One region of the Lysinibacillus sp. NPDC094177 genome, then DNA from elsewhere that is predicted to be linked to it. Evidence: riboswitches for the same ligand, from Rfam matches in the RefSeq annotation. Region 1 holds a riboswitch; the other holds the start of a gene.
What was found. A riboswitch is a leader RNA that binds a small molecule or an ion and turns the genes downstream of it on or off. The one in region 1 is predicted to bind cyclic di-AMP.

Region 1 (4,439 bases):
CGAGCGACATATCAGTGGATTATTGATTTATCTGATGACACTGATCTGAATGATAGCTTGAAATTTTTACGTGAACGAGAAATCGTCCATTCTCTGCGTTTTAGAGAAGCTGTAGAGATTTTAAAAGATGATAGGGATAGTAAGAAGATCTTTTAAAAGAGGTGAATAGGCTGCGTCAAGAGAAAACTCCTTTTGACACAGCCTATTTGATTATTCAATATTTGCGAATAAAGCAATATCCTTCCTGTTACCGATCATTACTAATAAATCTTCCTCTTCAATAATCTGCTCAGGGGAAGGAGAAATGATAATGTCCCCTTCTCGAACAATGGCAATGACACTTACACTATACTTCGCACGAAGGTCTAAATCTCGAAGATTTTGTCCAGCCATCTTTGAAGGAATCATAATTTCTTCTATACTGTATTCTTTTGATAATTCAATATAGTTTAACATATTAGGTGAGAGAAGCTGATTAGCAACTCGCTCTCCCATATCTCTTTCAGGATAGATAATCCAGTCAGCTCCTACTTTATCTAAAACTTGCCCGTGTCTTTTTCCAAGAGCCTTTGCAATCACCTTTTTGATTCCAAGTTCTTTTAATAATGATACGGTTAAAATGCTCGATTGCATATCATTGCCTATTGCCACGATGACATAATCGAAATTGCCTATTCCTAAAGAGGTAAGAGCTTTTTCTTCTGTCGTATCAGCGACTACTGCATGTGTCACATATAGTTCAGCATCTTCGACTCTTTCCTCATTAATGTCGATTCCTAAAACTTCCTGCCCAGCCTCATGTAATCTGCGAGCTATACTTGTTCCAAATCTACCTAGGCCAATTACAGCATATTGTTTGATAGCCATTGCACTCCACTCTCCTTTATGTGATTACCCAATCATAATATTTCCCTTAGGATGACGGAATGCCTCAGATTTCCGTCGTTTTGTTATGGCAAAAGCAATTGTTAATGGACCTAATCTACCAGCAAACATTGTCAATATGATGACTAGTCGACCACCAGGTGATAGCTCAGGAGTTAACCCCATAGAAAGTCCTACTGTACCAAACGCAGAGGTTGCCTCAAATAAATACATCATAAAACTATGTCCTTGCTCAGTAATACTTAAGACAAACGTGACGAATATAACAATCATCATTCCACACATTGTGACTGTCAAAGCCTTTAAAATTGTTTCGTTAACTATTCTACGTCTAAAGAGAACAACATCTTCTTTTCCTCTAATTTGTGACCACATCGTAGCAACTAAAAGCGAGAAGGTTGTTATTTTTATTCCCCCAGCAGTGGAACCGGAACCTGCTCCAATGAACATCAGCAAGATGATTAAAAATAGTGTTGATTGTGCTAAGTCTCCTATAGGAAGAGTATTTGAACCAGCAGTCCTTGGAGTAACAGCTTGGTATAATGAACCAAGAATTTTGCCCCATTCAGACAAAGGTCCAAGTGTTTTACTATTTCCATATTCAAATAAGAAAATTAAAACCGTCGAGCCAACTGTTAAAATAAGCGTTGTGGTTAATACAATTTTTGAATGCACGGAAAGGCGTTTTGTTTCCCGATATTCATATAGTTCATTGATGACGATAAACCCTAAGCCACCAATTGTAATAAGAGCACAAATAGTTAAAACGATAAACGGGTCGTCTACATATGCGGTCAACCCATTAAAGCCTCCCATTAAATCAAATCCAGCGTTATTAAAATTCGAGATGGAATGAAAGAAGCCAAAATATATAGCTTTACCTACAGGCATATCGAACGAAAAACGAATAGATAAAATTAAACCACCTATTAATTCAATTAGTGCAGTAAATAGTAGTATCCTTCTAACCAGTCTAACAAGACCAGCCATTGTAATATTATTGAAGGCTTCTTTTAATAAAAGTCTTTCTTTTAAGGAAATTTTTTTTCCTAATAGTAAAAAGAATAGTGTTGCAAACGTCATAAAGCCTAATCCACCAATTTGGATAAGAAATAAAATAACTAATTCTCCAAATATAGAAAATGTATCACCAGTATCTACAACAATCAGTCCTGTTACGCACGTTGCAGAAGTAGCGGTAAATAAGGCGTCTAAAAAAGAAAGTCCCTCACCATTCTCCGTTGCAATAGGAAGAGTTAACAAAAACGTTCCAATTAGGATAATAGTAGCAAAGCCCAAAACAAGTATTTTAGGAGGATTTAATTTATTTTTCACTGTTTTCATCGTATTCTCCTCAATGATTGGATAAAGATTTTTTTTAATCACTTATAAAATGTTAAATTGACATAATAAAAAGACCAACTGTTTTTGTATGTTTCAAGGCATAAAAATAAACATACTCATAAGCGGTCTAATATGACCTCCTTCGCTTGAGCCGACGAAGTTAGCTGACGGGTAGAATGGCGAAAGAGTTTCTCATTCCTTCTGCAAATGCAAAATTAACCCCAAAATACTGGGTCCTCCGTTCTCATAAATAATTGAGATTTGGCTACTATACAATTGAATGTGATAATTCTACGCCCATATTCTATTTTTTGTAAACCCTAAATTTTTAGGTAACAATACTATTGTTTATTGTGGACAAAATGTAAGCCGAAAATTCCTAAAGAAATAACACCAAAAATTCTCGATATTAATTCGTACACTTTCTATTGACCATTTTTAGACAATACGTTATAATTCTTTAGTACACAGCAGATGGTTATTAGCCTATTTGTGTATTGACGTGTGTTCGGAGGGAGGGAAAGAGAGATGTCAAAAACTGTCGTTCGCAAAAACGAATCGCTTGAAGATGCTCTTCGCCGCTTCAAACGTACTGTATCAAAAAGTGGTACAATTCAAGAAGTTAGAAAGCGCGAGTTCTACGAAAAACCTAGCGTAAAACGTAAAAAGAAATCAGAAGCTGCACGTAAACGTAAGTGGTAATTTAATTTCCCATTAAAAATCCCTACGTTCATAACACGCAATTGTATGATTCACTGAGCAGACAAAAATATACCTGAAATTAATCACATTTTGATTAATTTCAGGTATTTTACATTAAGCTCAAATTTACGTACATATTGAGAAGCCGAATGTAATCCTTGCGATTCATTCGGCTTTTATGTTTGCATAGCTGTTTAGATTGTACAAGCTAAATACGGTTATTAAAGCCCGCAGATTAAAAATTCACTGTATAATAAAATTATTAAGAGATTTGTGAAACTTTTTGCATAGTCAGTCGTATATACAGTAGAGAAGCATGTTAGAAGGGAGGGAAAAAGATGCGGAGATGGAGATTCCTCAGTTATTTATTAGTTATTTGGGTGACATTTTTGTTAGCGTTTCCATTAACGTCGGCTTTTGCAAGTAGCAAGGTCTACCACATACCTATTCATAATGAAGTAGAACGAGGACTTCACGCATTTTTAGAACGAGCTTTTAAAGAGGCGGAAGAAAACGATGCAGAGGCGATTATTTTAGACATTCATACGCCTGGCGGTTTCGTGAATGCAGCAGGTGATATTGCTATGCTTATGGATGCAACGGATATACCTAAGATTGCGTATATTAACAAAGACGCGCATTCTGCAGGTGCCTTTTTAGCCTTACATGCGGATGAAATCTATATGGTGCCAAATGGAACGATCGGGGCGGCTGCAGTTATTGACTCAGTAGGAAATGCGGCAGACTTAAAGGCTCATAGTGCATGGGTTGCTCAAATGGAAGCAGCTGCAGAATCTAAAAAACGCAAACCAATATATGCACGAGCAATGGCTGATGCATCTGTTGATTTACCAAAATTTCGAGCAGGAAAAGGGAATTTATTAACTTTATCTGCTTCGGAGGCAGAAAAAGTTGGTTATTCTGAAGGGACGGTTTCGAATTTCCAGGATCTTTTAAAAGCAACGCAATTAAATGGAAGTGATATTGTACCAATTGAACCTACTTTTGCTGAAAAACTTGCTCGTTTTATTACGAATCCGATCATCGTTCCAATTTTATTGTCGATTGCAAGCTTGGGACTTGTAGTTGAGCTTTATTCACCAGGTTTTGGTGTTCCAGGTATAATGGGATTGTCAGCACTTGGATTATTTTTCTTCGGTCATATGGTAGCGGGCTTTGCAGGTTATGAAACATTACTTTTATTTATTGTAGGCTTAGCGCTTGTAGTTGCGGAATTTTTTGTCCCCGGAGGTATTGTTGGTATTTTGGGTGGTGTGCTAATATTACTAAGTCTAATACTGGCAGGTGCAAACATGATGCAAATGATTATAGCGATTTTCATTGCGCTTGTTGTAGCGATAATAGGAATGGTGATCCTGATGAAATTTTTCGGTAAAAAATTGCATGTTTTAAACAAGCTGGTCTTGATGGATGCGACAACGACGGAAGAGGGCTATGTATCTAACGTGAATCGCACAGAGCTGCTTGGGAAAGTGGGTACAACGATT
Region 2 (4,439 bases), on a different contig from region 1:
TTTTTCTTCTAATAAAGCCTTGCATCACAACGTCACCTGCAAGTGTACCAACTGAAGAGCTAGCAAGACCTGCAATGAGAAGGCCAAGACCAAAGGACACCGCCGCCATCGGACCAAGCGCCTCTTTTAATCCGTTATAAGCGATATCTAAATCTTCAACTACTAAGCCTTGTGTATGGAATACTGCTGCAGCAATAACAAGCATGCTCATATTGATAGCGCCTGCGACAATCATCGCGATAATAATATCAATAAACTCAAAACGGAATATACGTTTTTTTTCAGCATCATTTCGGCCAACGACACGACTTTGGGTTAATGAAGAATGCAAGTAAATGGCGTGTGGCATAACGGTTGCTCCTAAAATACCTGTTGCCAGTAAAATAGAATCTACTCCGTCAAAGCGTGGTGTGAAAATGCCTAGCGTTACTTCACCCCAATTTGGCTGTGCTAAAAATGTTTGGAATGCAAACGCTAATACGACAATAAGCACCATGCCAGAAATACCTGCCTCAAATGCTCTAAAGCCTCTACGCTGTAATTCTAGAATAGCAAATGAGCCGACTGCTGTAATAAGCGCTGCAGGCAACATTGGAATATTGAATAACAAGTACAGTCCAAGTGCAGCACCGATAAATTCTGCAAGATCTGTTGCAATAATGACCAATTCAGCCTGAATCCATAAAAAAATAGAAGTTTTTTTAGAAAAATGTTCACGTGCTACTTCAGGTAAATTTTTACCAGTAGCAATACCAAGCTTTGCTGATAAGGATTGAATTAACACTGCCATTAAATTGGAAAAGGCGATTACCCAAAGTAGTAAATACCCATATTGTGAACCTGCTGTAATATTTGTTGCGAAGTTGCCTGGATCAATATAGGCAACTGCTGCGATGAAAGCTGGGCCAAGAAACGGTAAGATTCGTCGCCAGCCTTTTATATCTCCATTTAAAACCGCCTCAGCTGACGGTTTTGTCATTCGTTTGTAAACCATGTTGTTCCCTCATTTCAAAGAGTATCGCAGGAGAAATAAAGTTTCCTAAAGGAAAATGATATATTCCTATTTTATAGTTAGAATAAGAAAATGTGAAGAAGTTTGCTCGATTTTTTTGCTTAATTCGAAATGTTTTTAGTATAGTAAATCAATTGTCATTAATGAACGTTGATTTTGATTATGTATCATAATGTATTGAAGAATCATAGCAAAATATTCGATTCTTTGAAAATGATCAAGGATTAATGTACTTAGCTATTTTAAAAGCAAGAATATACTTATAAGGTGGCTTTTTAATTGATCTCCAATTCGGGTATTCATATATTTCCTACCCATATTAAAACATTATTCCTTAAAAAATAAAGATTAATCACCAAAGTTGCGACAGTTGCCAAGTATATAAGTTAATTGGAGTGGGGCTGAGTGAACCTTGGAAATCAGCGTCACAAATGAGACCCTGTAACGCAAGTGAAACGGCTTCCAGAGAAAGCGCTCGATCGGAACGGAGATCAACCACAGGTTAAGGTAGTGAGCCATCATAAAAATATTCAAAAAATCAAGTAAAAAAAATTTTTTGTAACCGTTTTCTTCATCTTTACTTTTTTTAATTACAGGCGTAATATGACATCATTATAAAAGTTTCAAATTTCTAAATCGCTGAAGCAATTAGACGCGGGGGACCCAATTTTTACAGATTACATAGGTAATCTTGGGGTGAATCTCTTCATTTATTGAAGGGTAGGGCTACTCAGGCCCGAATCCGACAGCTAACCTCGTAAGCGTTAAGAGCAGAAAAGTGGAGCTTGGCAGACGAATGAGCGTCTACAAGTCTTATTTAGTGATGGCTTGTAGATTTTTTTTATCTTCATTTAATGAAACAAAGCCCCGGTGAATGGCACAAAAACCAATTATGCTAAAGTGTAATCGATTTAGAAATGTGAAACACATTCTATGAAACTAGAAGGTGTAGTAAATGAAATCCTCATTAAAACGTTTTATTATAGGTAAACCATTGAGATCTGATGCATTGGGGGAGCAAAAGCTTAGTAAAACTAAAGCACTTGCCATACTATCGTCCGATGCTTTGTCATCAGTAGCGTATGGACCTGAGCAAATTTTAATTGTACTCATGACAGTAAGTACTGTTGCTTTTTGGTATTCTCTACCGATTGCTGCTGGGGTAGTTGTATTACTGACAGCACTTATTTTCTCGTATCGTCAGGTTATTTATGCGTATCCACATGGTGGTGGAGCATACGTAGTTTCTCGGGAAAATTTAGGTGTCAATGCGGGGCTAGTCGCAGGTGGATCGTTGCTTGTCGATTATATTTTAACAGTTGCGGTAAGTGTATCGGCTGGAACAGATGCCATTACTTCGGCATTTCCAAGTCTGCATCCCTATAATGTGATAATCGCTGTGTTTTTTGTTATATGTTTAACGCTTTTAAACCTACGTGGTGTAACAGAATCTGCATCCATTTTAGCGTATCCAGTTTATTTGTTTGTAATCGTGATGTTGATATTAATCGGGGTAGGGGCTTATAACATAGTAACAGGGCAAGTTCCTGCTGAGTTGCATCCAAAGGTTGGTACACCGGTTGCAGGTATTAGTTTATTTATATTATTAAAAGCATTTGCATCAGGAAGTTCAGCTTTGACTGGTGTTGAAGCAATTTCAAATGCTATTCCTAACTTTAGAGATCCAGCCCCAAAAAATGCTTCTAAAACATTATTAGCTATGGGTGGTATTTTAGCAGTGCTATTTATTGGTATTGTGAGCCTAGCTTATTTTTATGGAGTTGCTCCAAATTCGAAAGAAACGGTTGTTTCACAAATTGCGGAGGCAAGTGTAGGTCGTAATATCTTTTATTATATAGTGCAAGGAACAACAGCGATGATATTAGTACTTGCTGCGAATACAGGTTATTCAGCATTTCCTTTACTAGCTGTTAATTTATCGAAGGATGGTTTTATCCCAAGAATATTCCAAGTTCGTGGGGATAGACTTGGTTATTCAAATGGCATTTTGATGCTTGGTTTAGCTGCCATTGTTTTAATCTTTTTATTTGGTGGAACAACAGAGCATTTGATTCCACTATATGCAGTTGGTGTGTTTATTCCGTTTACTTTAGCGCAAGTTGGAATGATGCGAAAATGGTTGCGTGAAAAGCCAAAAGGTTGGGTTGCTAAATTTGTAATTAATACGATTGGGGCGGTCATTTCCTTTATTGTAGCTATGATGTTTTTTGTGACAAAATTACCTCAAGTATGGCCAGTGTTTATCTTTTTACCAATTATTATTTGGACGTTTCACCGTATTAAGCAGCATTACAAAACAGTTGGTCAACAACTAAGATTAGATAATGAGAAATTACCGATTGTTGAGGGGAATGTCTTCATTGTCCCAGTCGCGGGTATTACGAAAGTAGTCGAAAACACATTGCATTACGCGCAGTCATTAAACGTTGATAAAATTATTGCCTTTTATGTAGCTTTCGATCAAGCGGAAGCAAAAGTGTTCGAGGAGAAATGGAAAGCTTGGCAGCCAAATATAAGACTTGTAACATACTATTCGCCATATCGGAGCATTACACAGCCGTTGATGAAATTTATTGATAAGGTAGAACATCAATGTACGAAAACTGGCCATCAAGTAACAGTGATCATCCCACAATTTTTACCGAAAAAAGGATGGCATCATATGTTACACAATCAATCGAGTCTATTAATTCGCGCATCGCTGTTATTTCACAAAAATGTCGTCATTATGACAGTGCCCTTCCATTTATTAAAATAATGACTAGCAAGCTCGAAAATAGTCTGATATAATCAGTACGTTGATTGTAAAACACGAACGTTTACAATTAAAATTCACTAAAATGATAGTAAATTCCGAAAAAACAGACTTTATTCAGCGTGAGATATAGGCACATACCGAATGAAGTGCTATTTTTGGAAATGACGCCAAGGCGTGATAAAAATAAGAAGTTTTTACAGCTTTATACTATTTCACTCATATAATAGCGAGAATATGGCTCGCAAGTTTCTACCGATTTACCGTAAATGAATCGACTATGGGTAGCAATGTTTTAGGAGACCTCATATGAGGTGTTTTCTATTCGTTTCGACGTTTTTACGCTGAATGCTTTGCTCCACTCGTAGATGATTGGAATCAAAGTATTCAGCGTTTTTTATTACTTGCATTGCTTCCGGCGTTTGCCTGTAACGGAATGTAAGTTGCTCATAATGAGTTATTACTATAAGAAAGAAGGATATCAAGGAAATGAAGTTATTACACGACAAAATTATGCAAGAGGGTAAAGTTTTATCTTCATCTGTATTAAAAGTAGATTCATTTTTAAATCATCAAATTGACCCAATGCTTATGAAAGAAATTGGTCATGAGTTTGCAAATCGATTCTCTGATCAAGTCATTACAAAAATT

Region 2: it holds a riboswitch for cyclic di-AMP, as region 1 does, so the genes downstream of both, ACQKNC_RS19685 (APC family permease) here and ACQKNC_RS02110 (TrkH family potassium uptake protein) in region 1, are expected to answer to the same signal.

Annotation. Positions count from the first base shown of each region.
Region 1 covers NZ_JBNNTW010000001.1:443,333-447,771, reverse strand. Annotated here, with positions in the region: gene ACQKNC_RS02120 (manganese catalase family protein) at 1-156, shown strand, start outside; gene ACQKNC_RS02115 (potassium channel family protein) at 211-867, opposite strand; gene ACQKNC_RS02110 (TrkH family potassium uptake protein) at 892-2,229, opposite strand; cyclic di-AMP (ydaO/yuaA leader) riboswitch at 2,364-2,506, opposite strand; gene rpsU (30S ribosomal protein S21) at 2,758-2,931, shown strand; gene ACQKNC_RS02100 (NfeD family protein) at 3,270-4,439, shown strand, end outside.
Region 2 covers NZ_JBNNTW010000016.1:69,545-73,983, reverse strand. Annotated here, with positions in the region: gene ACQKNC_RS19690 (Nramp family divalent metal transporter) at 1-994, opposite strand, end outside; cyclic di-AMP (ydaO/yuaA leader) riboswitch at 1,640-1,790, shown strand; gene ACQKNC_RS19685 (APC family permease) at 1,968-3,791, shown strand; purine riboswitch at 3,988-4,089, shown strand; gene ACQKNC_RS19680 (xanthine phosphoribosyltransferase) at 4,278-4,439, shown strand, end outside.